Regions from separate parts of the Streptomyces sp. NPDC041968 genome, predicted to be linked through region 1. Evidence: riboswitches for the same ligand, from Rfam matches in the RefSeq annotation. Region 1 holds a riboswitch; each other region holds the start of a gene.
What was found. Region 1 has a riboswitch for cyclic di-AMP ahead of ACZ6EG_RS18745 (M23 family metallopeptidase). Riboswitches for the same ligand answer to the same signal wherever they lie in the genome.

Region 1 (10,162 bases):
GACCGGGTCTGGGACGTCGGCATCGCCGAGCAGCACGCCGCCGTGTCCGCCGCCGGCCTCGCCACCGGCGGCCTGCACCCGGTCGTCGCCGTCTACGCCACCTTCCTCAACCGGGCCTTCGACCAGCTCCTGATGGACGTGGCCCTGCACCGTTGCGGGGTCACCTTCGTCCTCGACCGGGCCGGCGTGACCGGCGTCGACGGAGCCTCGCACAACGGCATGTGGGACCTGTCCGTCCTCCAGGTCGTCCCGGGACTGCGCATCGCCGCGCCGCGCGACGCCGACCAGCTCCGGGCCCAGCTGCGCGAGGCGGTCGCCGTCGACGACGCGCCGACCCTGGTGCGCTTCCCGAAGGAGTCCGTCGGCCCGGTCGTCCCCGCCGTCGGCCGGGCCGGCTCCATGGACGTGCTGCGCGCCCCGGACCGGCCCGAGGTGCTGCTGGTGTCCGTCGGTGTGATGGCGCCCGTCTGCCTGGGGGCCGCCGACCTCCTCCAGGCCCGCGGCATCGGGTGCACGGTCGTGGATCCGCGCTGGGTCAAGCCCGTGGACCCGGCGCTCGCGCCGCTCGCCGCCCGGCACCGCCTGGTGGCCGTCGTCGAGGACAACAGCCGTGCGGCCGGGGTCGGTTCGGCGGTGGCCCTGGCCCTGGGAGACGCGGACGTCGACGTACCCGTACGCCGCTTCGGCATCCCCGAGCAGTTCCTCGCGCACGCCAAGCGCGCCGAGGTGCTCGCCGACATCGGGCTGACGCCGGTCGACATCGCCGGCCGGATCAGCGCGAGCCTGGCCGTCGCGGCCGAGCCCGGAGAACGTGCCGAAGGGCCCGCCGGCGACGGGCGGACCGTCCCGCCAGCGCAAGGAGAGAACTGAATGACCAAGGAGTTCGACCTCGCCGCGCTCTTGGCCGAGCGCGGAGCCGAGCGGTACGAACTGCACGCCAGGCACCTCAACCACCAACTGCCGCGCATGCTGCGCACCATCGGCTTCGACAAGGTCTACGAGCGGGCCGAGGGCGCGCACTTCTGGGACGCGGACGGCAACGACTACCTGGACATGCTCGCCGGGTTCGCGGTGATGGGCCTCGGACGCCACCACCCCGTCGTCCGCAAGGCGCTGCACGACGTCCTCGACGCCTCGCTGGCCGACCTCACCCGCTTCGACTGCCCGCCGCTGCCCGGACTGCTGGCCGAGCGGCTGCTCTCCTACAGCCCGCACCTGGACCGGGTCTTCTTCGGCAACAGCGGCACGGAGGCGGTGGAGACCGCGCTGAAGTTCGCCCGGTACGCCACCGGCAGGCCGAGGGTCCTGTACTGCACGCACGCCTTCCACGGGCTGACCACCGGCTCGCTCTCCGTCAACGGCGAGAGCGGCTTCCGCGACGGCTTCGCGCCGCTGCTGCCCGACACCGCCGTCCCGCTCGGCGACCTGGACGCCCTGGCACGGGAGCTGCGGCGCGGGGACGTGGCCGCGCTCATCGTGGAGCCGATCCAGGGCAAGGGCGTGCACGAGGCGCCCCCCGGCTACCTGCGCGCCGCGCAGGAACTGCTGCACCGGCACAAGGCACTGCTGATCGCCGACGAGGTGCAGACCGGCCTGGGCCGGACCGGGACGTTCTACGCCTTCCAGCACGAGGACGGCGTCGAGCCCGACCTGGTGTGCGTGGCCAAGGCGCTGTCGGGCGGCTACGTGCCGGTGGGCGCCACCCTGGGCAAGGACTGGATCTTCCAGAAGGTCTACTCCTCGATGGACCGGGTGCAGGTCCACTCGGCGAGTTTCGGGTCCAACGCGCAGGCCATGGCGGCCGGGCTCGCGGTGCTCTCCGTGATGGAGAACGAGGAGATCGTGGCGAACGCCGCCGCCGTGGGAGAGCGGCTGAAGTCCCGGCTGACGGAGCTGGTGGACCGCTACGAGCTGCTCGCCGACGTGCGCGGCCGGGGGCTGATGATCGGCATCGAGTTCGGCCGTCCCAGGTCACTCAGGCTGCGCAGCCGCTGGACGATGCTGCAGGCGGCCAGGAAGGGGCTGTTCGCACAGATGGTGGTGGTGCCGTTGTTGCAGCGGCACAGGATCCTCACCCAGGTGTCCGGCGACCACCTGGAGGTGATCAAGCTGATTCCGCCGCTGATCATCGACACCTCGGACGCGGACCGGTTCGTCGACGCCTTCACCGAGGTGATGGAGGACGCGCACAACGGCGGAGGCCTGATGTGGGACTTCGGCAAGACCCTGGTCCGGCAGGCGGTGGCCAACCGCTGAGCCCGGTTTTTGCCTCACAGGCAACAAATTTGTCCGTGAGGCAATCGTCGGGCTGAATGGGAGCATGAACTCCTCCGAGGCGACGGACCCGGCCGAGGGATCGGTCGCCGCCGTCGCACCCCGGCTGCGCGAGCTGCGGCGGCGGGCCGCCCTCACCCTGGAGGCGGCGGCCCGTGCCGCCGGGCTGTCGCCCGCCCACCTCTCCCGGCTGGAGACCGGGCAGCGTCAGCCCTCGCTGCCGATGCTGCTCTCCCTCGCCCGTGTCTACGGTACGACCGTCTCGGAACTGCTCGGCGAGACGGCCGCGGACCGGGACGCCGTCGTGCGCGCCGAGGCGATGGAGCCGACGTCCGCCGGCGGCTGGACGTACTGGCAGGCCGGTGGGTCCGGCCGGGGTATGCAGGCCCTGCGGGTCCGCGTGCCGCACGGGTCGCAGGGCGACATCGTGCGGGTGCACCCCGGTGAGGAGTGGCTCCACGTGCTGCGGGGCAGGCTGCGGCTGCGCCTCGGGGAGACCGTGCACCTGCTCGGTCCGGGCGACAGCGCGCACTTCGACTCGCTGACCCCGCACCGGATCGCCGCCCAGGACGCCGACGGGGTCGAGCTGCTCTTCGTCCACACGCTGCTGCAGAGCCCGTCGGCGGCGCTCTGCCTGGGACCGGCCACCACGCCGCCCCACCCCACCCCTGGAGAGATGCCATGAAGATGCAGGACAGGTTTCCGCGGGCCGTGTGGGTGCGGCTCTTCATCTACCTCGTGGTGGGGCACCTCTTCGCGGCCTTCATCTACCTGCTCTTCGAGGTGGGGGCCGGCAGCCGGTGAGCGACCCCTCAGTCCAGCATCCGCTCGCGCAGCCGCTCCCGGGTCTCCGGAGTGATCCGCAGGCCCTGCTCCAGGTAGGCGTCGACTCCGCCCCAGGTCTGCTCGACAGTCTCCAGGGCCGCCGCGAGGTACTCGGCGCGCGCGTCGAACAGGGGGCTGAGCAGCTCCATGACCTCGGGGGAGTAGGCGGAGGCGGCGGAGCTGCTGCGACGCACCTTGTAGCGGCGGTGCGTGGCGTTCGACTTCAGGTAGTCCTCGACGATGGCGTCCCGCTCGACGCCCAGGGCGAGGAGGGTGATCGCGATCGACAGCCCCGCGCGGTCCTTGCCGGCCGCGCAGTGCATCAGGGCCGGGACGCTGTCCTCGGCGAGCGCGTGCAGCACCCGTGAGTGCTCCGCCGTGCGCTCCTTGATGATCAGGCGGTAGGAGCCGATCATCCGCTCGGCGCCCTTGTCGCCGGCCAGGATTTCGCGGAGCTGGTCCAGGTCGCCGTCGCGGACCATCTTCCAGAACTCGGCACCGTCGGCCGGGTCGCTCAGCGGCAGGTTGACATTGCGCACGCCCGGCAGCTCGATGTCCGGCCCTTCGAGCTTCTGGTCGGCCGCGTTGCGGAAGTCGAAGATCGTGTGCAGGCCCAGTGAGGCCAGGAACGCGGCGTCCCCTCCGGTGGCGTGTGCCAGGTGACCGCTGCGGAACAGCACTCCCTGTCGCACCCGCCGTCCGTCCACGGTCGGCAGGCCGCCCACGTCACGGAAGTTGCGCACACCGGCCAGCTCGGGTTCGGTCGACGGGACCTGCTGCGTCACGGGGGCTCCTCCCACTCCGCCCCGTCGGCGCTGCTCGCCGCCGGGCTTCACTCGAAGATACGGCACGGTCCCGCGCCTTTGGTGGCCGGGACGTCCGACAGGGGAGTATCTGCGCCTTCTGTCCGTATTGGCGCATTGGTTCCAACTGGCGCGGAAATAAAAGGGGCTGGAGGTGCGGCGCGTGAGCAGCGTCATATCCGTGACGGTGCGTTGCCCGTCATGTCCACGTAATGCGGCCGGTTTTCAAGGACCTTTACCCGAGTCGACGTGGCGCGCTTCGACGGAGGGTGACCGGCGATTCCCATAAAGGATCATTTGGAACACCGGTCGACGCAACCCGTCGCTTGTCGCTGCGCGTCCTGGTCGCTTACGTTCACCACCGATCCGGACGGACGCCTAATCCTGCCGCCGACCGGAGCCCGCACTCATCGACCTACCCGTACACGGCAGGAGCGGGGGACCCACAGGTAGAACTGCCTGTTCCGGTTCCCGGAACGGCTTGGGGTAAAGCCGCGTCCCGACGCGGCCGGGCATCTCCAGCTCGCACCCGACAGCTCACCTCGCAGGCGCCGGAGAGGAATTCGCCATGCCCGCCAAGGGTAAGCACCGCCGTACCAGGGCCATGCGCCTGACCCGCGCCATCGCCGTCGCCGGAACCGGTGGCGCCGCGCTCGCGCTCCCGCTGATGGGCGCCGCCGGGGCCCACGCCGCTCCCGCGCAGTCCGCTTCCGAGAAGCCCGTGCAGTCCGTGCAGTCCGTCTCCGCGCCGGCGAAGAAGGCCGCCGGCGCGGAGAAGAACGGGGACGCGCGGACGTACACCGTGAAGAGCGGTGACTACCTCTCGAAGATCGCCGACGAGCAGGACGTCGACGGCGGCTGGAAGAAGCTCTACGCGGACAACCGCGAGGCCGTCGGTTCGGACCCGTCGCTGATCCACCCCGGCCTGAAGCTCGCCGTCGACGGCCGGGCCGCCCAGTCCTCGGCCCCGTCCTCCTCCGCCCCGTCGGAGAAGCCGGCCGCCGAGAAGCCCGCCGCGGCCGAGAAGCCGGCCCCCGCGAAGGCCGAGCCGGCCGAGAAGGCCTCGGACGCCGCGAAGAGCTCCGCCGACTCCTCGGACTCCTCGGACACGAGCACCCAGTCCGCCGGCAGCGGCTTCGTCTCGCCCGTCCCGAGCGGCACCCTGGGCACCCCGTACCACCAGACCGGCAGCATGTGGTCCAGCGGCTACCACACCGGCACGGACTTCGTCGTCCCGACCGGCACCTCCCTCAAGGCCGTCGGCGCGGGCACCGTCGTCTCCGCGGGCTGGGGCGGCGCGTACGGCAACCAGGTCGTCATCCAGCTCGCCGACGGCCACTACGCCCAGTACGCCCACCTGTCCTCCCTCTCCGTCTCCGCCGGTCAGTCCGTGACGGCGGGTCAGCAGGTCGGCCTCTCGGGTGCCACCGGCAACGTGACCGGCCCGCACCTGCACTTCGAGATCCGCACCACCCCGGACTACGGCTCGGACGTGGACCCGGTCGCGTACCTGCGCTCCCACGGCGTCTCCCTCTGACGAGGAACTGACGCGCCCTCCCGCGCCACCGAAGGCCGGACCCCGATCCCCGGGTCCGGCCTTCGGTGTATCCGGTCGCGGTGTATCCGGTCGCGGTGTATCCGGACCGGGCGTATTCCTGAATTGGCGAACACTTTAGGCGTGGTCTTTCTCACCGCCCGTCAACCCCTTCCTACGGTCGCGTAGGTCACATTCGAAGGTGAATCATGGGCCGATGTGGCAGACGATTCGAAGAGTGACAACGGAACAGTGATCGGGTCGTACGTGGCGGTGGGGGACAGCTTCACCGAGGGCGTCGGAGACCGGGGCCCCGACGGGTCGTTCGTCGGCTGGGCCGACCGGTTCGCGGTACTGCTCGCGGACCGGCGCCCCGAGGGCGACTTCACGTACACGAACCTCGCCGTACGCGGCAGGCTGCTCGACCGGATCGTGGCCGAGCAGGTGCCGCGGGCCGTCGAACTCGCCCCCGACCTGGTCTCGTTCTGTGCGGGCGGCAACGACATCATCCGGCCCGGCACCGACCCCGACGAGGTGGCCGAGCGGTTCGAGCGGGCGGTGGCCGCGCTGACCGCCGCGGCCGGCACGGTGCTGGTGACGACCGGCTTCGACACCCGCGGGGTGCCCGTCCTCAGGCGCCTGCGCGGCAAGATCGCCACGTACAACGGGCACGTCCGGGCCATCGCCGACCGGTACGGCTGCCCCGTGCTCGACCTGTGGTCGCTCCGGACCGTGCAGGACCGCAGGGCGTGGGACGCCGACCGGCTGCACCTGTCGCCGGAGGGCCACACGCGCGTGGCGCTGCGCGCGGGCCAGATCCTCGGCCTGCCCGTCCCGGCCGACCCCGACCAGCCCTGGCCGCCGCTGCCGCCGCGCGGCACCCTGGACGTCCGCCGGGACGACGTCCACTGGGCCCGCGAGTTCCTGGTCCCGTGGATCGGCCGCCGGCTGCGCGGCGAGTCCTCGGGCGACCACGTGATCGCCAAGGGGACGCTCTCGGCGGAGGACATCAGGGGGCGGATCGCGACGGTGGCCTGACGGCGGAGGATCGGCGTCTCGCGTTCCGCGTCCGGCGGGCTACGGGGTCCCGGTCGCGCCGGCGGGGGACGGGCCGGGCCGGCGCCGGGGCGTCGTCAAGGCCTCCCGCTCCAGACCCAGTTCCCGGGCGAGGGCCTCGTCCATCCACTCCTGGGCCCGGGCCCGCGACACCGCACCCCCGTACGAGGTCAGCTGCACGGCCAGTCCGTCCAGCAGCGCGGTCAGGCGCAGCGCGGCGGCTTCGGGCGCGGAGCAGCGGAACTCCCCGGCGGCCACGCCCTCGGCGATGACCGCGGCGATCGCCGCCTTCCACTGGCGGTCGAGTTCCAGCGTGACGCTCCGCAGCGCGGGATCGCGCAGCGCCACCGCCCAGCCCTCGATCCACAGCCGCCAGCCCTTGGCCTGTCCGGTGGGGGCGTACCACCGTACGGCCGCCCGCAGCCGGCGCAGTGCCGACGTGCGGCGGCCCAGCAGCCTGCGCAGATGGGCGAGATCGTCCTCGGCGGCGTGGGTGAACGCGGCGGCGACCAGCTTCTCCTTGGTGGAGAAGTGGTAGAGCACCAGCGCGTTGCTGACGCCGAGCGCGGCGGCCACGTCGGCGATGCGCAGCGCCGCCACCCCCCGCGCCGATATCTGCTCGATGGCCGCGCGCAGCAACTCCTCGCGCCGCTCCGCCACACTCAACCGGACTCTCGCCACGCCCGTCACCCTATACAGGCCCCGGACGTGCGGTGAGGGCCGCGGCCCCGGCCGGTCAGCCGGCGGCGGCCCCGGCCACGCCCCCGCGCCCCGCTTCGGGAAGGTCGCAGGAGTCCTTGAAGCCCTGGCTGGTCAGGCCGAGCGCCGCGTTGATCCGGGAGCGCAGGTTCTCGACGGCGACCATCGCGGTCAGCTCCACGAACGCGGGCTCGCCCAACCGGGTCCGCAGCCGCGCGGCGAGGTCGTCGTCGACGGTGGGAGGGGTCGCCGTCATCGCCTCGGCGTATTCCATGACGTCCCGCTCCGCCGGCGTGTAGGCGTCGCTCTCCCGCCACATCGGCACGTCGTGGAGCTTGCGCCGGTCCATGCCCCGTTCGGCGTTCTCCCAGTGGCCGAAGTCCATGCACCAGGAGCAGCCGATCGAGGCCGCCGAGGCCATCACCGCGAGCGCCTTGAGGTCGGGGTCCAGCTTGTTCCACTTGGCCACGGACTGCTCGAAGCGCAGGTCGCCGAGGAGCACGCGCGGGTTGTGGGCGAGCGCCCTGGCGGGGTCGAGGACCTTGCCGTAGGTGCGCCGGGAGTACCACTCCGCGAAGCGCAGGAGGAGGGTCCGGGGAGGGGTGAGCGATACGCGGGCCATGGGGGCCGCCTTCCTGACCGTCGGTCGTGCCGCTGTGCGGCGGGCGCTCCGGCGGGGCGCCCTCACCGGTACGACGGAGGGAGGGAACGCGGATGTGACATCCGGCGTTCGTGGTGATGTCGGACGAGACGATAATGAGGGCCTGACCTACTCCACCTGGAGGTACCGTGGCCGGTTTCCGTTCCCCGAGCTCCGGGCTCAGCGCACCGCGGCCCGCCGCCTTCGGCGCGGACCCGAGCGGTGAGCGCATGGCGCGCATCCGCAGATCGCCGCACTTTCGCGACGGCGTCTTCCAGAATCCCGGGGGCGCCGCCCGGACCCGCCCCTCCGGATCGGCCCGCGAGTTCGCGAAGACCTACTTCGACCGGGAGTCGCGGGGCAACCGCGCCCCGCGGGGCACGGTCCCGGTGCACGCCACCACACTGGCCGACCTCGCCCGCCCGCCCGCCACCGGACTGCGGCTGACCTGGATGGGGCACTCCAGCGTGCTCGCCGAGATCGACGGGCAGCGGGTGCTCTTCGACCCCGTCTGGGGCGAGCGCTGCTCCCCGTTCCCCTTCGCCGGCCCCAAGCGACTGCATCCGGTCCCGGTGCCCCTGGCCGCGCTGGGCCCGGTCGACGTGGTCGTGATTTCCCACGACCACTACGACCACCTGGACATGCCCACGATCAAGGCGCTGGCGGGCACGGGCACCCTCTTCGCCGTGTCGCTCGGCGTCGGCGCGCACCTCGAACGCTGGGGCGTGTCCGCCGACCGGCTGCGCGAACTGGACTGGCACGAGTCGACGCGCGTCGGCGGACTCACCCTCACCGCCACCCCGGCCCGCCACTTCTGCGGACGCGGCCTGCGCAACACCCAGCACACCCTCTGGGCCTCCTGGGTCGTCGCCGGCGAGGAGCACCGGATCTACCACAGCGGGGACACGGGCTACTTCGACGGCTTCCGGGAGATCGGCGCCGCCCACGGCCCGTTCGACGCCACGATGATCCAGCTGGGTGCGTACTCCGACTTCTGGCCGGACATCCACATGACGCCCGAGGAAGGCGTACGGGCCCACCTCGACCTCCAGGGGGGTGGGCAGGGCGGCGTGCTGCTGCCCATCCACTGGGGGACCTTCAACCTGGCACCGCACGCGTGGGCGGAGCCGGGGGAGTGGACGAGGGACGCGGCCGAGGAGGTCGGTCAGGCGGTGGCGTCCCCGCGGCCGGGTGAGCCGTTCGAGCCGGCGGGGGAGCTGCCGGGGGAGCCGTGGTGGCGTGCGGTGTCGCCGCCGATCTCGCGTCCGTGGCGGAGTTCCCGGAGCACTGAGGGCATGCCCGGGACGAGCAAGGGGGATCTGGACCTCGCGGGTGAGCGGTGAGGCCGGTCGGGGACTTCTCCGGGCCGGAGAGGCGGCCCGAGAACGCCACGCCCGCGTAGCCGGTGGCGGAGAGCAGCGCGGAGCAGCTGCCCGGTAGGGGAGCCGGTCCGGTGCTCCCGCCCGCACCGCCCGTCCGCACCGCCCGTCAGCAGCGCCAGACCGGCGACCGCTCGCCATCGCGGCGGTTCCGGCGGCGCCGGTGTGCTCGCCCGACGTGAGCCGGGCTCCGACAGCCACCAGTACCGGACCCGCGCCCAGGGTCACCACCGTGGCCACGGTCAGCCCGGCCCGCTGCACGGAGGCGCGGCAGGCCGTCTGGTACACCGCCGGCCCGAGGCCCGTGATCAGGGTCCGCCGCGGGTTCGCCGCGAACGCCGCGCGCAGCGACGGCGCAGCCCCCGGCCGCCGGGCCCGTCGGACCAGGTGAGTTGCCAGGAGCGGAAACCGAGACGGGACCGATGCCGCCGACGTCGTACAGTGCGGCGGCCACCTTGCCGAACGGGCTCGGCACGACCGCCCGCCTCAGGCGGCGGGCGGCGGAGGCGTCGGGAACGGTTGCAGCCGATCACCGTCCGGCGAGGTGTCCCGTACGGTGCCTGGGGCCGTGCCGGGCCCCGGCCCGGCGAGCCGGGCGACGAAGCCGTCGACCAGGGCGATCTGCACGTCCTCGGGAAACCGTCCGGGGTCGAAGAGAGCCTGGACGACGAGCCCGTGGACGAAGGCGACGGCGGCAGCGGCCAGTTGGCCGGTGTCGGCGTGCGAGGGGATCTGCCCGAGGCCGCGTGCCGTCTCGAGATGCGGGCGGAAACGGTCGCGCAACCTCGTGTACCGGTCGCCCTGTTGGGCGGCCAGCGTCTCGTCGGCGAGGGACAGGTCCCAGGAGCTGACCCAGATGCGGTTGCGGGCGGTGTCGGCCGGCGTGAGCGGCAGGATGTCGAGCAGTGCGGCCCGCACGGTGGGCAGGCCGTCGGCGGGAGGAGTCCGGCGC
Region 2 (10,162 bases), on a different contig from region 1:
GCGAGGCCACCGCCAGGATGGCCGCCGCCGACCCGGGGACCAACATCCTCGCGGTGGACGTGCACACCCCCGGCCAGGGCAATCTGCTGGGTCTCGCGGAGCGGGAGGGCCTGTCCAACATCCGGGTGGGCAACGGCGACGCGATCATCCTCCTGCGCGAGATGCTCGCCCCCGGCTCGCTCGCCGGGCTGCGCGTCTACTTCCCCGACCCCTGGCCGAAGAAGCGGCACCACAAGCGCCGGCTGATCCAGCCCGAGTTCCTGACCCTGGCGGCGACGCGGCTGGCCCCGGGGGCCGTCCTGCACTGCGCCACCGACTGGGAGCCGTACGCCGAGCAGATGCTGGAGGTGCTCACCGCGCACCCCGGCTTCGAGAACACCGTGCCGGACGGTGGTTTCGCGCCGCGCCCCGCCCACCGGCCCCGGACCCGTTTCGAGGGCCAGGGACTGGACAAGGGACATGTGGTGAACGACTTGCTCTTCCGCCGCGTACAGCAGCGCGATCAGCACAAGGAGCAGCAGCCCCCCACCGGTTAGGGTCCATGCCGTGGCCACCTGTCCCCCGTACCCGACGCGTCCGCCCGCCCGTCCCCGGACGCATCCGCACTGGTGGCAGCGCCCCTGGGTGCGTTACGGCGCGCTCGTCACCCTGCTCACGCTCTCCGGCCTGGTCATCCTGGCCCTGGTGCGCGAACAGACCGGCACGCAGGGCTTCCTGGTCGGGCTGGGCCTCGCGGTGCTGCCGGTGCCGCTGCTCCTGGCCGCCTTCCGCTGGCTGGACCGGGTCGAGCCCGGGCCCTGGCGGAACCTGCTGTTCTGCTTCGCCTGGGGCGCCTGCGCGGCGGCGCTGATAGCCATCGTCGCCAACAGCTTCGCGACGCGGTGGATAGCCACCGCCACCGCGGACCCGTCCGGCGCGGACACCCTGGGCGCCACCGTCATAGCCCCGGTCGTCGAGGAGTCCGCCAAGGCCGCCGCCATACTGCTGGTCTTCCTCTTCCGCAGGCGCGACTTCAGCGGCATCGTCGACGGTGTCGTCACAGCCGGCGTCACCGCCACCGGTTTCGCCTTCACCGAGAACATCCTCTACCTGGGCACCGCCTTCGGCACCGACCAGCTCACCGGCGGCAGCGGCATCGCGTCGGTCACCGCGGCGACGTTCTTCGTCCGCATCGTGATGTCGCCCTTCGCCCACCCTCTCTTCACTGTGCTCACCGGCATCGGCTTCGGCATCGCGGCGCTCTCCGCGGGCCGGCACCGCCTGCGCCGGGCCCTGCTCCCCCTGGCCGGCCTGCTGCTCGCGATGGGCGTGCACGCCCTGTGGAACGGCTCGGCCGCGTTCGGCGAGTACGGCTTCTTCGCCGTGTACGCGGCCTTCATGGTCCCGTCCTTCGGACTGCTGACCTGGCTGGCGATCTGGACCCGGCAGCGCGAACTGGGCGCCGTGCGTGCCGAGCTGCCCGTGTACGTCCTAGCCGGATGGCTGTCGCCCGGGGAACCGCACGCGCTCGGTTCGATGCGCGCCCGCCGTATCGCCCGGCAGCACGCGCGCCGGCACGCCGGGAAGGAGGCGGCGCGGACGGTGGCGCGGTACGAGGCGTACGCGACCTCGCTGGCGTTCCTGCGGCACCGCGGGCGCCGGGGCAGGGTGAGCGCCGATTTCGCCGTACGGGAGCGGGAGCTGCTGGAGGCCCTGTGGCAGCGGCGCGCCGTGGCCCGCCCGGCGCTGGACTACGCGGCCCGGGCCACCGCGCCGCCCCCACCGCCCTGGCCGGGCTGCGCGACGTACGGGGCCTATCCCGGCCGCGGGCCCTACGGGTACGCCCCCGCCGCACCGCTCCTCGCGCCCTCCCCGGGCCAGTACCACGCCCCTCACGGCCACCTTCCGTACGCCCCGCCCCACCCCCACCGCGGGTAGCCCCGGTCCGCCCCACCGGCCGCGGTCCCCGGGGATCCGGCCGTCAGAGCGACGCCTGCTCCAGCCGGGCGACCTCGTCCGGGGTGAGGGACAGCTCGGCCACCCCCAGCAGCGCCGGGAGCTGCTCGACCGTGCGGGCGGAGGCGATCGGTGCGGCCACCGTCGGCTGCGCGGCCAGCCAGGCCAGGGCGACCGTGGCGACGGGAGCGTCGTGGGCCTCGGCGATCTCGTCCAGGGCCGCCAGGACCCGCCGGCCCCGCTCGGTCTCCAGGTGCTTCGCCGCGCCGCCCGCACGGGGGCTGTCGACGGCCGACCCGGCCCGGTACTTGCCGGTGAGGAATCCGGAGGCGAGGGAGTAGTACGGCACGGCGGCCAGGCCGGCCCGCTCCGCGAGGTCGCGCAGCCCGCCCTCGTAGGTGTCCCGCGAGACCAGGTTGTAGTGGGGCTGGAGCGCAACGTACCGGGCGAGGCCCTCGCGGTCGGAGAACTCCAGGGACGCCGCGAGCCGCTCGGCGGAGATGTTGGAGGCGGCGATGTGCCGGACCTTGCCCGCCCGCACCAGCTCGTCGAGCGCCCCGACGATCTCCTGTACCGGCACCTCGGGCTTGTCGAAGTGGGTGTAGTAGAGGTCGATGTGGTCGGTGCCCAGGCGGCGCAGCGAGGCGTCGGCCGCCGCCTTGATGTTCGCGGCGGACAGGCCCGGGTACTCGGGGTGCTGGCTGACCTTGGTGGCGAGGACGACGTCACCGCGGTTGCCGCGGGAGGCGAGCCACTTGCCGACGATGGTCTCGGACTCCCCGCCGCTGTTGCCGTCGACCCACGCGGAGTACGAGTCGGCGGTGTCGACGAAGTTGCCGCCCGCGGCCGTGTAGGCGTCCAGGACGGCGAAGGAGGTGTCCTGGTCGGCGGTCCAGCCGAAGACGTTGCCACCGAGGGCGAGGGGGAAGACCTCGAGGTCAGAGGAGCCGAGCTTGCGCAGAGAAGTCATGTCCTGCGTCAACGGCCACGACGGAGCCGGTGATTCCGGGAGCGGGGCAAAAATCCCGCAAACCGGCAGCCCTGGCGTCGGGGGGTCGCCGTCAGGGCCGCCGGGGACCGGCGGGGCCGTGCACGGCGTCGGTCAGGGGGTCAGGCCCTTGCTCTGCAGCCAGGCCATCGGGTCGATCCCGCCGCCGTCGCTGGTGTGGACCTCCATGTGGAGGTGGGCCCCGGTCACGTTGCCGGTGGCGCCGACGCGGCCGATGACGTCACCGGTGGTGACCTTCTGGCCGACGCTGACGCTGATCGACGACTGGTGGGCGTACCAGATCTCGGTGCCGTCATCGAGGGTCAGCACGGTCTTGTAGCCGTAGGAGCCCTCGTAGCCGGCCGACGTGATGGTGCCGCTGTGCACCGCCTTGAGCAGCGTGCCGGTGGGCGCGGCGAAGTCGAGGCCGGTGTGGTAGCCGGAGGACCAGTAGGCGCCGGCCTGGCCGAAGCTGGAGGAGATCGTGTACGAGGAGGTCGGCAGGGTGTACTGCTTGGCCAGCTTCGCGAGCCGCTCGGCCTCGGCCTTCTTCGCGGCCTCCTCCTCCGCCTTCTTCTTGGCGGCGGCAGCCTTGGCCTCGGCCTCCTTCTCCGCCTTGGCGGCGGCTTCCGCGGCCTTCTTCTCGGCGGCGGCCGCGGCCTCGGCGGCGGCCTTGGTCTCGACCTGGGCCTGCTGCTGCTCGGCCTGCGCCATGATCCGGGCCCGCAGCGTCTCACCGGCGTCGGAGGCGCCCTCCGCGGTGTCGGCGGTCGCGGCCACGCCGATGCCGCTGAGCGGGGCGGTGGAACCCTGCGGCTCCGGCTCCTCGTCGTCCGAGATGAGCGAGCCGACGTTGGGCAGGTCGGGCATGGAGATGGACACCGGCGGCTTGCCGGTCTGCGCGCTGGCCATGCCGCCCGCGCCGACCGCGGCTATGACACCGACGCCGAGGACGGTGGAGCTGCGGGCGAGTCCGCCGCGCTGCTTGGCGACGCGGTGCCGGCCGCGCACGGGGCGGATGGAGTCCGCGGTGGGATTCCACTCCTCCCAGGGGCCCTCTTCGGTGCGGTGGCCGTCGTAGCCGAAGGTGTCGGTGTCGTGCGCGCTGGGCACGAACGGGGCCTCGGGGGCAGGCCGGTTGGACGCCACGTGGGCGTACTCCTTTCCTTCCTTCCGCCTACCGGGTTAGCTGACGGGTTCGGAGCAGGAAGGTCTCCTACGCGCGTATATCCGCCGTGTCTCCACGGCGTCGTACGAGCGATTCACCCCAAGGTGGTGGTTCCCCGGTTCCCTCGCGGGATTCGGCGCGTGCGCACGGAGCCGCCTTCTGTGACGGCTGGGACGACCGCGCTGCGTTATCGAACGTTAATAGACGCGGGGCCGGGATTCCAAGCTGTTCCTCTTGATCATTAACGAATCCGGACGAGACATACGCCTCATGACCGGTGAAATCCGGGCGAGTTGACCGCCCCTCAGTATTCCCCTTCACGCCACGCGTTTCTGACGGTATGTCAGTCGTTATGCGCAGGGCGCTCGCCAGATCACCGTTCGTGACAATGATCAAGGTCTTCGCGCGCGGGACGGCGTACGGCGAGCAGTGCCATGTCGTCCGCCATCCCGCCCCCGGAGTGCCGGCGCACGTCCTCGGCGAGGGCGGCGAGCAGCTTCCCCGGGTGCCGGAAGACGCAGCCGGCGAGCCGTTCGTGCGGGTCGTAGAACTCGCCCCGCGCGTCCCGGGCTTCGGACAGGCCGTCGGTGTGCAGCAGCAGCGTGGCTCCGCCCGGGAAGGCGTCCTCCTGGGCCCGGTCGGGCCACACGCCCAGCTCGCCCATCCCGAGCGGCAGCGCCGGCTCCCGGGCGGGGAGCGGACGCAGGGTGCCGTCGGCGTACAGCAGCAGCGGGGGCGGGTGACCTCGGTTCACGATCCGCACGACCCCGTCGCCGTGCGGGAGTTCGGCGAGGACGGCGGTGGTGAACCCCTCGAAGGCGTCCAGTCCGTTGCGCCGGGTGCCCTCGCGCGCCAGCGCCCGCTCCAGGCGCTGGGCCACCGCCTCGAGGGTGGCCTCCTGCTCGGCGGCCTCGCGGAAGGCGCCGATCACGACGGCGACGGCGGCCACCGCGCCCATGCCCTTGCCGCGCACGTCCCCGACGATGAGCCGGACGCCGCGCGCGCTGTCCTGCACCGCGTACAGGTCCCCACCGATGAACGCGTCGGCCTGCGCGGCTTCGTAGCAGGCGGCGATCTCGAAGCCGCCGATCCGTTCGGCGGGCTCGGGCAGCACGGCACGCTGGGCGGCCTCGGCGATCTCGCGGACGCTGACGAGGCGCTCACCGGTGCGGCGGACGAAGGCGTTGACGAAGACCGCGAGGGCGGCGACCGTCGCGATGGTGATCAACTCCGTGAGGGAGTCGACGTAGTGGGCGACGCCCTTGCTCAGTTGCAGCCCGACGACGGCGGCGACCACGGCGACGCCGGTGAGCGCCGTGCCCCGCCGCGAGTAGAGGGGGGCGGCGACCAGCGGCGCGGCCGTGTAGAGCGGGCCGGCCGTGAAGTATCTCGGGGTGAAGATGTCGTACAGGATGGCGACGACGATGAGCACGACCGGGAGCAGGCGCACCAGGCGGCGCCCGTACGGGGTCCGCGGCGGCCGTTCGGCCGGGGTGGGCGGCGCCATCGCCTCGGTGCCGAGGCCCGGATCGGGCGCGGGGTCGCCGGGGAGCCGGCCGCCGGCCCTGGCGTACGCTCCCTCGTCGTCCACGTGACCTGGCCGCACCACTCGTCTCCCGCCGCCCCGAACCTCCGCGCCGCTTGCCGTCCCGTCTCCAGGTTTCCCGGATCGGGGGCGGGCGGCGAGCCGTGAGGGCCGACCGGGTGAACGCACCTGAACGCACCGAAGGCCGGAATCCTCAAGGGATTCCGGCCTTCGGTTTCAGTAGCGGGGACAGGATTTGAACCTGCGACCTCTGGGTTATGAGCCCAGCGAGCTACCGAGCTGCTCCACCCCGCGCCGTTGTGTCTCCACTGTACGTCATCGCGGGGGCGGAATGCACATCCGTACCCCGCTACCCCTCCAGATGGCGGTTGGGAGCCTTCGCGCGCTCCTCGTACTCGGGCAGGACGACGACGGTGGCGCCCCCGGCGGTGAGCACCCCGCCGCCGTCCGCGCCCGGCACGAAGGTGTCCGGCTCCCGCCAGGCCGTGACCACGCGGCGCACACCGGCGTCGAGGATCAGCCGGGCGCAGGGTGCGGGCCGGGAGGCGCGGCGGGCGCAGGGTTCCAGGCTGCTGTACACCGTGGCGGTCGACAGCCGGGCGTCGGCGGGGTCGGCCTTGGCGAGTGCGGCCTCCTCGGCGTGCACGACGGGGTCCCCGCCCTCGCGGGAGTGCCCCCGCGCCAGCTCGGTCCCGTCGGCGGCGACCACCACCGCCCCCACGCTGAACGCCGTCCCGGACGGCGGGCACAGCTGCGCCAGCTCGCAGGCGAGGGCGAGCCAGTGCCGGTCGGCGGCGGTCACCCGGCCTCCGGCGCCCGGGGCGGTCGGCAGGTACCGCGCCAGTACGACGTCCTCGATGCGCCGCGACTCCACCAGCCGCAGCCGGCCGCGCTGGTAGGCCCCGGGACCGAACAGACGGGGCGCGTCCGGGTCGCCGACCAGCAGAGGGGCGAGGACGAGCTGGAGTTCGTCGGCGAGTTCCTGGCGCAGCAACTGGGTGTGCACGGTCCCCCCGCCCTCGACCATGAGCCGCCGCACTCCCCGCTCGTCGTGCAGGTGCTCCAGCGCCGCCCGCCAGTCGAGCGCCTCGCCGAGCGGCACCACGTCGGCGGCGAGTCCCAGGGCCCGGGCCCGCCGGGCGCCCCGGTCCGTCGTGAGCAGCAGCTTCTCGCCCCCGGTGTGCCAGAACGCGGCCGCCGGGTCCAGCTCCCCGGCGGCGCTGACCGTCACCTTGAGCGGGTACTCGGCCTTCCCGGCCGCGATCCGGGCGCCTCGCCGCTCGGCCGAGTTCACCAGCAGCCGCGGGTTGTCGGCCCGGATCGTGCCGGCACCGACCAGGATCGCGTCGACGGACGCCCGCACCTCGTCGACCCGGTCGAAGTCGGCCGGGGAGGAGAGCAGCAGCCGTTCGGGGCCGGTGTCGTCCAGGCAGCCGTCGAGGGAGACGGCGGCGGAGAGCAGGACGTAGGGGAGGGGCATGGGCGTACTCCGGTGGGGAGGGGCGGCGGGTTCCGGCGGGGCAACCCTAGGCGCCCCGTCGCTCCCCGCCGGGCGGCCGGGGCACGTTGATGGCGAGGACGGCGGTGTCGTCGTCCACGCCGGTGCCGAGGGCGTCGAGCAGGTCGCTCAGGGCCTGGATTGCGCCGGACGCGGTGGTGGGGGCCAGTGAACGGGCGAAGTCCACGAGCGCCTCGTCGCCGTAGCGTCCACCGGCCTGGTCGGTGTGGGCCTCGGTGAGGCCGTCCGTGTAGAGGAGCAGGGTGTCGCCGGGGTCCAGGCGGACGGTGGTGGTGGCGATGTGGGCGTCCGGCAGGACCCCGACGAGCTGGCCGCCGGGGGTGGGCAGGTAGTCGGCGCTGCCGTCGGCACGCAGCAGGAGGGCCGGCGGGTGCCCTCCGCTGGCCAGGGTGATCCGGAAAGCGCCCTGCTCGCCGACGGGGGTCAGCAGCCCGAAGATCACGGTGCAGAACCGCGGGTCGTAGCCGTTGTACTCGTGGTTCAGGACGGTGTTGAGGTTGCGGAGCACGGCCGCGGGGTCGGGGTCGTAGACCGCCGCGGCACGCAGGGTGTAGCGGGCCAGGGAGGTGATCGCGGCGGCGGCGGCGCCCTTGCCGCACACGTCTCCGAGGAAGAGACCCCAGGTCCCCTGCGTGAGGGGGAACAAGTCGTAGAAGTCGCCGCCGACTTCGTCGACGGACGCGATGTGGTAGTGGGCGGCGACGTCCAGACCGGGCACGTCGTCCAGGGCGGGGGGCAGCAGGGTCCGCTGGAGCGTGGTCGCCAGGGTTCTGAGGCGGTCGCGTTCGGTGTCGGCCTCCTGCCGGGCCCGCAGCAGCTCGTCCTCGTAGGCACGCCGGTCACGGGCGTCGAGGAGGGTGGTGCGGATCAGCAGCGGCTGCCCGTCCTCGCCGGTCCTGACGGTGGAGGTCACCAGGACCGGCAGGCGCGAACCGTCGGCGGCCTTCAGCTCCAGCGCGATGCCGCGGACCTCCCCCTGCATGGACAGCAGGGGAGCGAAGTGGGTCTCGTGGTAGAGCCTGCCGCCGACGGTGAGCAGGTCGGCGAAGCGCAGGCGCCCGACGAGGTCGTCGCGCCGGTGGCCGAGCCAGTCCAGCAGCGTCTTGTTGACCTTGGTGATCCGCCCGTCCGGCAGCGTGGACAGGTAGCCGCAGGGCGCGTTCTCGTAGAGGTCCTCCACGCTGTCCTCCGGCAGCTCGGAGCCGGGCGGCCACGCACCGCCCGCGCCGTCGCCGGAACCCGTGCCGACGCCCGAGCCGCCGCCGTCGCCGTGCCCGCCGTGGGACGCGCCGGTCACCGGCCCACCTCGGCGGCGAAGGAGGCGATCGTCGCGGCGGTCGCACCGGGTGCGCTCAGCCGGGGGCAGTGCCCGGGGGCGGGGAGGGACTCCATCGACTCCATCGACTCCATCGGTTCGTCGAGGTCGTCGGCACCGGCGAAGCGCCCGGACTCCCGGGCGGCGGCCGGCACTCCCGTCATCGCGTTCACCGAATGCCCCACGAAGACCACCGGCCCCAGCTCCTGCCCCTGCCTCCAGCTCACGGCAGATCTCCAGCCCGTCCTCCGCTGAGCGTCGAGGCGTCGGGCCCCAGGACCGGCACCACCAGCCGCCCCGTGTTCTGCTCGCACCCGAACCCGTGCGCCATCACCACAGGCCGGACCGCCCGGCCCGTCACGATCACGCGATTCCTGGCTCGCATATCCATATGGACCATATTCACACCACCAGGCCCTGTTCTCCGCCGAAGACGGGGAGGCGGACGCGGACCGGGCCGAGAACGCGGCAGCGTCCGAGCGGACGGTGCCGACTCGGACGCTGCGTGACCGGGCAGGGGGCTCGCGGCCCGCCCGCCACCGGTAGGCCCTGTGGGACTCGAACCCACAACCAATGGATTAAAAGTCCACTGCTCTGCCAATTGAGCTAAGGGCCCAGGGGGTGATGCGCGGTGATGCGTGATGTTGCCACACCGAGCATAGCCCGACGCGGCCGGGACGCCGATCGGGTATCGGAGACACGGTCGCGTCGGCCTCGGTCGCGCGGTCCGGCGGCTACGGGTCCACCGGCTCCGGGGTGTTCGCCCGGGCCGCCGCACGGGCCCGGTTGCGTGCGTGGTCGGGGTTGAGGAACCAGTGCCGGGCCGAGGCCAGCCACCAGGTCGCGGCGAAGCCGAGGACCACCAGGACGGCGACGGGCGCGTAGTTGAAGGTCTCCCAGGTCACCGGGGAGACCTGGGGAAGCATGAACAGGACGGTGATGACGCCGACCCACGACACCGCCACCACGCCCACCGCCCGCGACCAGCGGCCCAGATGCCAGGGCCCGCGCTCGAAGTCGTCGCCCTTGCGCAGCCGCAGCAGGGTCGGGATGACGTAGGCGATGTAGAGGCCGATGACGGCGATCGACGTCACGGCCGCGTACGCCGTGACGTTGATCAGGTACGGCAGGCCGAGGACCAGCGCCGCCAGCGCCGCCAGCCAGACGGCCGCGACCGGCGTGCGGGTGCGCGGGTTCACGGTGTGCCAGAGGTGGGAGAAGGGCAGCGCGCCGTCCCGGGAAAAGGCGTAGATCATGCGGCTGTTGGCCGTCACCGAGGCCATCCCGCAGAAGAGCTGCGCCCCGATGACGACCAGCAGCAGCAGCTTGCCGGCGGTGGCGCCGAGCGCGTCGAGCAGGATCTGCGCGGGCGGCGCCCCGGTCGGGGAGGCGAGGGCGCCGTCGTAGGACTGGATGGCGAAGGTGAAGCCGAGGAGGAGGACGAAGCCGGCGATCCAGGAGGTCCAGATGGAGCGGACGATGCCCTTCGGGCCGGCCGTGGACGCGTCGTGCGTCTCCTCGGTCATGTGGGCGGAGGCGTCGTAGCCGGTGAACGTGTACTGGGCCATCAGCAGGCCGATCAGGACGACGTAGACGCCGCTGCCCCAGCCGGTGTTGTTGACGAACTCGCCGAAGACGAAGGACGCCGACTGGTGCTGGTCGGGCGCGAAGGTCAGCGCGCCGACGATGAC
Region 3 (10,162 bases), on a different contig from region 1:
GGCCCTTCCGGTGCCTCGGCGGGCTCGTGGGCAGCGGGCGGGTGCCGCACGGAGCCGCCGCCGCCCGCGGCGGCGGGCGGGGACGTCCGCGGCCCGTCGGGCGCGCCCGTCCGGGGTTCGGCGGGCGGGGGCGTCGCCGGCTCCCCGGGGGCGGGCGCGGGTCCGGAGGGCGCCGCTCGGTTTCCGACGGCCGACGGGGCCGTCTGCCGGTCGAGGGGCGCGGCAGCGTGCGGGGCGGTGGGCGTCGCCGCCCGTGCGTCCGCGGGCGGCGGGGTCTGCGGCGCCGTGCTGGCCGCCGCCGACAGGGCCTCCGCGAGCCCGCCGAGCTCCACGTGCACCACGAGGACCGGCTTGGCGGGCACCGCGGCCGCCGCCGAGCGCAGGGCCCTCGCCAGCGCGGCGTCCCCGGCCGAGCCCTCGCCCACCGCGGGAATGGCGGTGACCACCACCGCGTCGCAGGTGTCGTCGGCCAGCGCCCGGGACAGGGCCGCGTGGAACGCTTCGGGCGAGGCCGCCGTCGTCAGGTCCAGGGGAGGATGCGGCCGCAGCCCCTCGGAGAGGCACGCGTCGTACGTCAGCAGGCCCAGTGACTCCGAGTTCCCCAGGATCGCCACCCTCGGTCCGGCGGGCAGCGGCTGCCGGGCGAGCAGCAGGCCCGCGTCGACCAGGTCGGTGATCGTGTCGACCCGGATCACACCGGCCTGCCGCAGCAGCGCGGAGACCGTCGCGTGCGGCAGACGCGTCGCCCGGACGGCGTGCCCCTGCGGTGCCGCCCCGCCGTGACGGGCCCCCTGCACCACGACCAGCGGCTTGACGGCCGCCGTCCGCCGGGCCAGGCGGGTGAACTTGCGGGGGTTGCCGATCGACTCCAGGTACATCAGGGCGACGTCGGTCTCCGGGTCGTCGTACCAGTACTGGAGGACGTCGTTGCCGGAGACGTCGGCGCGGTTGCCGGACGAGACGAAGGTCGACACGCCCGTGACGCCGGTGACCCCGCCGCCGCGCCGGTGCAGCCGCGACAGCAGGGCGATGCCGATGGCGCCGGACTGGGCGAACAGGCCGATCCGGCCGGGTCGCGGCATCTGAGGGGCGAGGGAGGCGTTGAGCCGCACGTCCGAGGAGGTGTTGATGATGCCGAAGGCGTTGGGCCCGATGATCCGCATGCCGTACGTGCGCGCCTGTCGGACCAGTGCGCGCTGGCGTTCGCGTCCCTCGGGGCCGCTGTCGGCGTACCCGGCGGAGACCACCACCAGGCCTTGGACGCCGTGCTCACCGCACTCGGTGACGACGTCGGGGACGTGCTCGGCGGGCACGGTGACGACGGCGAGGTCGACGGGCCCGTCGATGTCACGCACCGAGCGACGGGCCGGTACCCCGTCGAGTGCGTCCTGGCCCTCGGGGAGAGCCTTGTTCACGGCGTACAGCCGGCCGGTGTAGCCCGCGTCGCGGATGTTGCCGAGCACGCTGCGCCCGACGCCGCCCGGGGTGCGGCCGGCGCCGACGACCGCCACGGAGCCGGGTTGCAGCAGCCGCTGGACGGAACGCGCCTCCGCGCGGTGCTCGCGCGCGTACTGCACGGCGAGCGAGCGGTCGGTCGGTTCGAGGTCGAACTCCAGACGGACCACGCCGTCCTCGAAGCTGCGCTGCTGGGTGTACCCGGCGTCCCTGAACACCTTGATCATCTTGGTGTTGGCGGGCAGCACCTCGGCGGCGAAGCGGCGGATGCCCCGCTCGCGGGCGACGGCGGCGATGTGCTCCAGCAGCGCGGAGGCCACGCCGCGCCCCTGGTGGGCGTCCTGGACGAGGAAGGCGACCTCCGCCTCGTCCGCCGGTGCGGAAGCGGGTGTTCCGCCGGCGCCGATCCGGTCGTAGCGTACGGTGGCGATGAACTCGCCGCCGATGGTGGCCGCGAGTCCCACCCGGTCCACGAAGTCGTGGTGCGTGAAGCGGTGGACGTCCTTGGCGGACAGGCGAGGGTACGGCGCGAAGAAGCGGTAGTACTTCGACTCGTCGGAGACCTGCTCGTAGAAGCTGACCAGGCGCTCGGCGTCATCAACGGTGATGGGGCGGACGCGCGCGGTGCCGCCGTCGCGCAGCACCACGTCGGCTTCCCAGTGGGCGGGGTACTCGTGCCGGTCCGACGAGGTCTGCATGGGCCCCAGAGTACGGCTCGCGTACGACAACGGCGCGAGGCAGTCTGTGGGGACGGAAGGTCGGGCCGAGGCCGCGGTCCGACGACCACGCGGGGCTGCGCACAGCCGTCCCGGGACGCTTCACGATGTGGGAAACTGGTCTAGACAAGAGTGGTCTAGACAACATCAGACCCCTGAACACCTGAAGGGCAGCATCACATGGCTGAGCGCCGCGTCAACGTCGGCTGGGCCGAGGGTCTCCACGCCCGCCCCGCCTCCATCTTCGTCCGAGCCGCCACGGCCACAGGCGTCCCGGTCACGATCGCCAAGGCCGACGGCTCCCCCGTCAACGCGGCCTCCATGCTGGCCGTCCTCGGCCTCGGCGCCCAGGGCGGCGAGGAGATCGTGCTCGCCTCCGACGCCGAGGGCGCGGACGCCGCCCTGGAGCGACTGGCGAAGCTGGTCGCCGAGGGTCTCGAAGAGCTTCCCGAGACCGTCTGACCGACGGCAGTACCGCCGATAAAGGCCCGCCCGGAATCCCGGGCGGGCCTTTATCTTGCACCACTCCTGGGGGGTGAATTCGCTTTTACGGGCAGCAGAAATGAACCCCTCGAATTCCCCTGTCTTTGTATACGGCGCTCCTGTTAATAACGCAGACCCGAGATGTTTACGGCACGTTGCGGGTTCCTCACACGGTCCGCCGCCTCGCCTCCGGCGGCGAAGCGCAGGCGGTGCGCCGGCGCCGATCGTTCGGCGTGCAGCGTCATGAGAGCCCGTGCGCGCTCGCCGTCGCCCCGGGCCACCGCGTCGACGATCGCGCCGTGCTCCGCCCAGCACCCCACCGGGTCGGCCGCGGCCTCCACGGCGTACAGCCAGGCGATCTTGTGGCGCAGCTGGGTCAGCAACGCCGTCAGGGACGGGCTGCCGACGGCCTGGGCGAGGGTCTCGTGGAACCATCCGTCGAGCGAGCGCAGATCGTCGCCGCTCCCCTGCCTGGCACGCTCCTGTCCCAGCCGCACCAGCCCGCGCAGGACCTTGAGATGCGCCTCGGTACGGCGCCGGGCGGCCCGGGACGCGCCGAGGGGTTCGAGGAGCGTACGCGTCTCCAGCAGGTCCGCCGCCTCCCGCTCGGTCGGCTCCGCGACGCACGCGCCCGCGTGCCGCCGGGTCACCACGAACCCCTCCGCCTCCAGCGTGCGCAGTGCCTCACGGACCGGGACGCGGGAGACACCGTAGCGGCGGGCCAGGAGTTCCTCGGTGAGGCGGCTGCCGCGCCCGTGGACACCGGAGACGATGTCGTCCCGGATCGCCGTGCACACCGAATGCGCCGGAATGCGCATGCCCGACCTCCGCCTTCATCCCCGGGAAACGTCGACGATTGACGCGTGTTCAGCGACTCTAGGCCAATGCGGCGGGAATTCCGACGGCGATGTGGATTTCATGGACACTTTTTGGACAACGGCCACGTCGGGAACACCCCGGAAATGCGAAAGCCCCGGCTCGGGGAGCCGGGGCTTTCGCGTGCCGTTCGTCCGTCGTCAGACGTTCACTCCGTCGTCAGACGTTCACGCCGTGGGAGCGCAGGTAGGCGACGGGGTCCATGTCAGAGCCGTACTCGGGGCTCGTACGGGCCTCGAAGTGCAGGTGCGGTCCGGTGACGTTGCCGGTGGCGCCGGAGAGGCCGATCTGCTGTCCCGCGTCGACCGACTGGCCCACCGAGACACCGATGGACGACAGGTGGCCGTACTGCGTGTACGTGCCGTCGTGCATCTTGAGCACGACCTGGTTGCCGTACGCCCCGCCCCAGCCGGCCTCGACGACGGTGCCGACGCCGACCGCGTGCACGGAGGTGCCGGTGGAGGCGTGGAAGTCGATGCCGGTGTGGCTGCCGGAGGACCACAGGGAACTGCCGGCCTGGTACGCGGTGGAGACGTAGGAGGCGGTGATCGGCGTGACGAAGGTGTTGAGGCGCTTGCGCTCCGCCTCCCGCGCGGCGCGCTCCTTGGCCTCGCGCGCCTCCTCGGCGGCCTCGGCGGCCCGCTCGCGCGCGGCCTCCTGCGCCGCCTCACGGGCGGCGGCGTCCAGGGCGGCCTGCTTCTGCGCGGCGGCCTGGGCGTCGATCTCGTCGGCCAGGGAGTCGCCGATGCTGATGACCGGGGTGAGCCCGCTCTGCTCCGCCTGGGGCTCGGCGGCGAGCGCCGGAGCCGCGAGGGTGCCGACGACGCCGGTGGTGGCGAGGGCCGCGACACCCGCCGCGCGGGCGGTGGTGCGGTGCATCCGGCCGGGACGGCGGTGCTTGCCGACGGCGCGCGTGAACGCCATGTGGAGGCTGGTCCTTTCCTTCCCTCTCGCCTACCGGGTTAGCTGACGGGTTCGGAGGTGGAAGGTCTCCTACGGGCCCCCTCGCGGCACGCGCGGGCGTCCGATTCACCCCAGGGACTACGGTGGGTCCCCGGCTCCCCTGGCTCGCGCCGTACGGGGACTCGGCGATGACTGTCCGGTGCCGCGGGTGCGGCGCACTGCCTGACGAACAGCCCGGAAGACGCTAAACGCGGTTGTCTTCAATCCTCAAACGCAACCGGCTTTTTGTAGCGCATGCCACAGCGCAGACAGGCAGCCTCTCCCTCAATTCGGACAAACGGCGGCCCTGGCGACACTCCGGTCACCAGGGCCCCAGCGCGTACCGCTACTCGGCCGCCACCACGGTGACTTCACCGATGCCGAGCGCCTCGACCGGCTCCTTGATCTGTGCCGCGTCGCCGACGAGGACCGTCACCAGACGGTCCACCGGGAAGGCGTTCACGACCGCCGCCGTGGCCTCCACGGTGCCCGTGGCGGCGAGTTGGCGGTAGAGCGTCGCCTGGTAGTCGTCGGGCAGGTGCTGCTCGACCTGGTCGGCCAATGTGCTCGCGACGGCGGCCGCCGTCTCGTACTTCAGCGGCGCCACGCCCACCAGGTTCTGCACGGCGACGTCACGCTCGGCGTCGGTGAGCCCGCCCTCGGCGAGCTTGCGCAGCACCGTCCACAGGTCCTCCAGGGCCGGGCCGGTGTTGGGGGTGTCGACGGAGCCGCTGATGGCCAGCATGGCGGCGCCGGTCCCGTCGGGCGCGGAGCGCAGGACCTGCCCGAACGCCCGGACTCCGTAGGTGTAGCCCTTCTCCTCGCGCAGGACGCGGTCCAGACGCGAGGTGAGGGTGCCGCCGAGGCAGTAGGTGCCGAGCACCTGGGCGGGCCACACGCGGTCGTGCCGGTCGGAGCCGGTGCGGCCGATGAGCAGCTGCGTCTGGACGGCGCCGGGGCGGTCCACGATGACGACCCGGCCCCGGTCGTCGGCGGTCACCGACGGCACGGGACGGGGCTCCGCGGCGGAGCCGGTCCACGCGCCCAGCGTCTCGCCGAGCAGCGCGTCGAGGTCCACGCCGGTGAGGTCTCCGACGACCACGGCGGTGGCCGTGGCGGGCCGGACGTGCTTCTCGTAGAAGGCGCGTACGGCGGCGGAGTCGATGCTCGCGACGGTCTCCTCGGTGCCCTGGCGGGGGCGCGACATGCGCGTCCCGGCCGGGAACAGCTCCTTGGAGAGCTCCTTGGCGGCCCGGCGGGCGGGGTTGGCCAGCTCGTGCGGGATCTCGTCGAGGCGGTTGCGGACCAGCCGTTCGACCTCGCCGTCCGCGAACGCGGGCGCCCTCAGGGCGTCGGCGACCAGGCCGAGGGCCTTGGCGAGGCGCGAGACGGGCACCTCCAGGCTCAGCCGGACGCCGGGGTGGTCGGCGTGCGCGTCGAGGGTGGCCCCGCAGCGCTCCAGCTCGGCGGCGAAGTCCTCGGCGGAGTGCTTGTCGGTGCCCTCCGAGAAGGCCCGCGCCATGATGGTGGCGACGCCGTCGAGACCGGTGGGCTCGGCGTCCAGGGGCGCGTCGAGCAGCACCTCGACGGCGACGACCTGCTGGCCGGGGCGGTGGCAGCGCAGCACGGTCAGGCCGTTGTCGAGGCTGCCGCGCTCCGGTGCCGGGAACGCCCACGGCCTGGGCTCGCCGGCCTGCGGCTGCTGGTGGAATTCCATGGTGGCGAGCTCGGTCACTTGGCCGCCTCCTCGTTCTCGTCGGTGGCGTCGTTCACGTCGGCGGGAGCGGTGGGCTCGTAGACGAGCACCGCGCGGTTGTCGGGGCGCAGGCGGGCCTTGGCGACCTTTTGGACCTCTTCCGCCGTGACCTCGAGCACCCGCTGCACGGCGGTGAGGGCGAGCTGCGGGTCGCCGAACAGGACCGCGTAGCGGCACAGTTCGTCGGCGCGGCCCGCGACCGTGCCCAGGCGGTCCAGCCACTCGCGCTCCAGCTGGGCCTGGGCGCGCTCCATCTCCTCGGCGGTCGGGCCCTCCTGGGCGAACCGGGCGAGTTCCTCGTCGATGGCGGTCTCGATGACCGGCACCTCCACGTCACCGGACGTCTTCACGTCCAGCCACCCCAGGGAGGGCGCTCCCGCGAGCCGCAGCAGACCGAAGCCGGCGGCGACGGCCGTGCGGTCGCGGCGCACCAGCCGGTTGTACAGCCGGGACGACTCGCCGCCGCCCAGGACGGTGAGGGCCAGGTCGGCTGCGTCGCACGCGCGCGTGCCGTCCTCCGGCAGGCGGTAGGCCGCCATCAGGGCGCGGGCCGGGACCTCCTCCTCGACGACCTCGCGCAGCTCCCCGCCCATGACGTCGGGCAGCGAACCGTCCCGGGGCGGCTGCTTGCCGTCGTGCGAGGCGATGGAGCCGAAGTACTTCTCGACCCAGGCGAGGGTCTGCTCGGGGTCGATGTCGCCGACGACCGACAGCACCGCGTTGTTCGGCGCGTAGTAGGTGCGGAAGAACGCGCGCGCGTCCTCCAGGGTCGCCGCGTCCAGGTCGGCCATCGAGCCGATCGGCGTGTGGTGGTAGGGGTGGCCCTCCGGGTAGGCGAGGGCGGTCAGCTTCTCGAACGCGGTGCCGTAGGGGACGTTGTCGTAGCGCTGGCGGCGCTCGTTCTTGACGACGTCCCGCTGGTTCTCCATCGACTCCTCGTCGAGGGCGGCGAGCAGCGAGCCCATGCGGTCGGCCTCCAGCCAGAGGGCGAGCTCCAGCTGGTGGGCGGGCATGGTCTCGAAGTAGTTGGTGCGCTCGAAACTGGTGGTGCCGTTGAGCGAGCCACCGGCGCCCTGCACCAGTTCGAAGTGACCGTTGCCCTTGACCTGGGCGGAGCCCTGGAACATCAGGTGCTCGAAGAGGTGAGCCAGGCCGGTGCGCCCCTTGACCTCGTGGCGCGAGCCGACGTCGTACCAGAGGCACACCGCCGCGACCGGGGTCAGGTGGTCCTCGGAGAGCACCACGCGCAGGCCGTTGGCCAGGCGGTGCTCGGTCGCTGTCAGGCCGCCGGAGTCTGCCTGGGCTGTGGCCGTGTGACCCATGGGCATGTACGTCCCTTCGCTCGCGGAATCTTGGTGGAGTCATGGGGCGGAACTGCGGAATTCCGCCGGTCCCGCCACTGTATGCAAGCGTGCGGGCCACCGGTGAAGTTCCCGCACCTCCTACGCCGAGAGCGAGAACGGGGTTGGCGGTCCGACGGGGGCGAGGGCGTACCCTGCGGGCAGCGCCGGGCCGGGCAGCCCGTGACGGGTCCTGGTCGGTCGCTGTCAGTGCCGCGGTCCACAATGGACCGCGTCAGATCACCGTTCACGCTTCAGCAAGGAGCCGGCAGCGATGGCCCGCCGTAGCACGAAGACCCCGCCGCCCGACGACGCGTACGAGGAGAGGATCCTCGACATCGACGTCGTCGACGAGATGCAGGGCTCCTTCCTCGAGTACGCGTACTCGGTCATCTACTCCCGTGCGCTCCCGGACGCCCGCGACGGCCTCAAGCCGGTGCACCGCCGCATCGTGTACCAGATGAACGAGATGGGTCTGCGGCCCGAGCGCGGCTACGTGAAGTGCGCCCGTGTCGTCGGCGAGGTCATGGGCAAGCTGCACCCCCACGGCGACGCGTCCATCTACGACGCCCTGGTGCGCATGGCCCAGTCCTTCTCCATGCGCGTGCCCCTGGTGGACGGCCACGGCAACTTCGGCTCGCTGGGCAACGACGACCCGCCGGCCGCCATGCGGTACACCGAGTGCCGGATGGCCGAGGCGACCAGCCTCATGACGGAGTCCATCGACGAGGCCACCGTCGACTTCGGTCCCAACTACGACGGCCAGGAGCAGGAGCCGGTGGCGCTGCCCGCCGCCTTCCCGAACCTGCTGGTCAACGGCGCCTCCGGCATCGCGGTCGGCATGGCCACGAACATGCCGCCGCACAACCTGCGCGAGGTGATCGCGGCCGCCCGGCACCTGATCCGGTACCCGAACGCCGACCTCGAAGCCCTGATGAAGCACGTGCCGGGCCCCGACCTGCCGACCGGCGGCCGGATCGTCGGCCTGCCCGGCATCCGGGACGCCTACGAGACGGGCCGCGGCACGTTCAAGATCCGCGCGACGGTGTCCGTGGAGACCGTGACGGCCCGCCGCAAGGGCCTGGTCGTCACCGAGCTGCCCTTCGCGGTCGGCCCCGAGAAGGTCATCGCCAAGATCAAGGACCTGGTGGGCTCGAAGAAGCTCCAGGGCATCGCGGACGTCAAGGACCTCACCGACCGCGAGCACGGGCTGCGCCTGGTCATCGAGATCAAGAACGGCTTCGTGCCCGAGGCGGTCCTGGAGCAGCTCTACAAGCTGACGCCGATGGAGGAGTCCTTCGGCATCAACAACGTCGCCCTGGTGGACGGCCAGCCCCTCACCCTGGGCCTCAAGGAGCTGCTGGAGGTCTATCTCGACCACCGCTTCACCGTCGTACGGCGCCGCAGCGAGTTCCGCCGCACCAAGCGCCGCGACCGCCTGCACCTGGTCGAGGGCCTGCTCACCGCCCTGGTCGACATCGACGAGGTCATCCGGCTCATCCGCTCCAGCGAGAACTCCGCGCAGGCCAAGCAGCGCCTGATGGAGCGGTTCTCGCTGAGCGACATCCAGACGCAGTACATCCTGGACACGCCGCTGCGCCGGCTCACCAAGTTCGACCGCATCGAGCTGGAGTCGGAGAAGGACCGGCTGAACGCGGAGATCGAGGAACTGACCCGCATCCTCGACTCGGACGCCGAGCTGCGCAAGCTGGTCTCCGCCGAACTGGCGGCGGTGTCGAAGAAGTTCGGCACCGACCGGCGTACGGTCCTGCTGGAGTCGTCCGGGGCCCCGGTGGCCGCGGTGCCGCTCCAGGTGGCGGACGACCCGTGCCGGGTGCTGATGTCGTCGACGGGGCTGATCGCCCGTACGGCGAGCGACGAGCCCCTGGTCACGGAGGCGGGCGCGAAGCGCGTCAAGCACGACCTGATCGTCTCGGCGGTGGCGGCCACGGCCCGGGGCGAGGTGGGCGTGGTGACGTCCGCGGGCCGCCTCCTGCGGGTGAACGTCGTCGACCTCCCCCAGCTCCCGGAGCCCATGCCCACGCCGAACCTGTCCGGCGGTGCGCCGCTGGCGGAGTTCGTCTCCCTGGAGGACGACGAGACGGTCGTCTGTCTGACCACGCTGGACGAGTCGTCGCCCGGTCTCGCGCTCGGCACCGAGCAAGGCGTCGTCAAGCGTGTCGTGCCCGACTATCCGTCGCACAAGGACGAGTTGGAGGTCATCTCCCTCAAGGAGGGCGACCGGATCGTGGGCGGCGTCGAGTTGCGCACCGGTGACGAGGACCTGGTCTTCATCACGGACGACGCGCAGCTGCTGCGCTACCAGGCCGCGCAGGTCCGCCCGCAGGGCCGCCCCGCGGGCGGTGTGGCGGGCGTCAAGCTCGCCGAGGGCGCCAAGGTCATCTCCTTCACGGCGGTGGACCCCGCCGCGGAAGCGGTGGTCTTCACGGTCGCCGGTTCGCGCGGCACGCTCGACGACTCCGTGCAGACCACCGCCAAGCTCACCCCCTTCGACCAGTACCCGCGCAAGGGCCGCGCCACGGGTGGCGTGCGCTGCCAGCGGTTCCTGAAGGGCGAGGACTGCCTGGCCTTCG

Region 2: linked by a shared signal. The riboswitch ahead of ACZ6EG_RS08145 (M23 family metallopeptidase) and the one ahead of ACZ6EG_RS18745 (M23 family metallopeptidase) in region 1 are both predicted to bind cyclic di-AMP.
Region 3: linked by a shared signal. The riboswitch ahead of ACZ6EG_RS30260 (M23 family metallopeptidase) and the one ahead of ACZ6EG_RS18745 (M23 family metallopeptidase) in region 1 are both predicted to bind cyclic di-AMP.

What each region holds. Positions count from the first base shown of each region.
Region 1 is NZ_JBVJCB010000007.1:160,444-170,605, forward strand. Features, by position in the region: gene dxs (1-deoxy-D-xylulose-5-phosphate synthase) at 1-870, shown strand, start outside; gene ACZ6EG_RS18725 (aspartate aminotransferase family protein) at 871-2,256, shown strand; gene ACZ6EG_RS18730 (helix-turn-helix domain-containing protein) at 2,321-2,959, shown strand; gene ACZ6EG_RS18735 (DUF6126 family protein) at 2,956-3,078, shown strand; gene ACZ6EG_RS18740 (tyrosine-protein phosphatase) at 3,087-3,884, opposite strand; cyclic di-AMP (ydaO/yuaA leader) riboswitch at 4,304-4,466, shown strand; gene ACZ6EG_RS18745 (M23 family metallopeptidase) at 4,471-5,439, shown strand; gene ACZ6EG_RS18750 (SGNH/GDSL hydrolase family protein) at 5,689-6,474, shown strand; gene ACZ6EG_RS18755 (TetR/AcrR family transcriptional regulator) at 6,514-7,173, opposite strand; gene ACZ6EG_RS18760 (carboxymuconolactone decarboxylase family protein) at 7,229-7,813, opposite strand; gene ACZ6EG_RS18765 (MBL fold metallo-hydrolase) at 7,981-9,174, shown strand; gene ACZ6EG_RS18770 (TetR/AcrR family transcriptional regulator) at 9,697-10,162, opposite strand, start outside.
Region 2 is NZ_JBVJCB010000003.1:15,138-25,299, forward strand. Features, by position in the region: gene trmB (tRNA (guanosine(46)-N7)-methyltransferase TrmB) at 1-536, shown strand, start outside; gene ACZ6EG_RS08135 (PrsW family intramembrane metalloprotease) at 547-1,917, shown strand; gene ACZ6EG_RS08140 (aldo/keto reductase) at 1,961-2,905, opposite strand; gene ACZ6EG_RS08145 (M23 family metallopeptidase) at 3,038-4,072, opposite strand; cyclic di-AMP (ydaO/yuaA leader) riboswitch at 4,083-4,240, opposite strand; gene ACZ6EG_RS08150 (PP2C family protein-serine/threonine phosphatase) at 4,465-5,697, opposite strand; tRNA gene ACZ6EG_RS08155 (tRNA-Met) at 5,858-5,931, opposite strand; gene ACZ6EG_RS08160 (dihydrofolate reductase family protein) at 5,987-7,117, opposite strand; gene ACZ6EG_RS08165 (SpoIIE family protein phosphatase) at 7,164-8,351, opposite strand; gene ACZ6EG_RS08170 (hypothetical protein) at 8,450-8,698, opposite strand; tRNA gene ACZ6EG_RS08175 (tRNA-Lys) at 9,015-9,087, opposite strand; gene ACZ6EG_RS08180 (amino acid permease) at 9,206-10,162, opposite strand, start outside.
Region 3 is NZ_JBVJCB010000015.1:78,383-88,544, forward strand. Features, by position in the region: gene ACZ6EG_RS30245 (bifunctional acetate--CoA ligase family protein/GNAT family N-acetyltransferase) at 1-2,153, opposite strand, end outside; gene ACZ6EG_RS30250 (HPr family phosphocarrier protein) at 2,352-2,633, shown strand; gene ACZ6EG_RS30255 (GntR family transcriptional regulator) at 2,777-3,472, opposite strand; gene ACZ6EG_RS30260 (M23 family metallopeptidase) at 3,690-4,454, opposite strand; cyclic di-AMP (ydaO/yuaA leader) riboswitch at 4,467-4,631, opposite strand; gene ACZ6EG_RS30265 (M16 family metallopeptidase) at 4,819-6,207, opposite strand; gene ACZ6EG_RS30270 (M16 family metallopeptidase) at 6,204-7,556, opposite strand; gene ACZ6EG_RS30275 (DNA gyrase/topoisomerase IV subunit A) at 7,843-10,162, shown strand, end outside.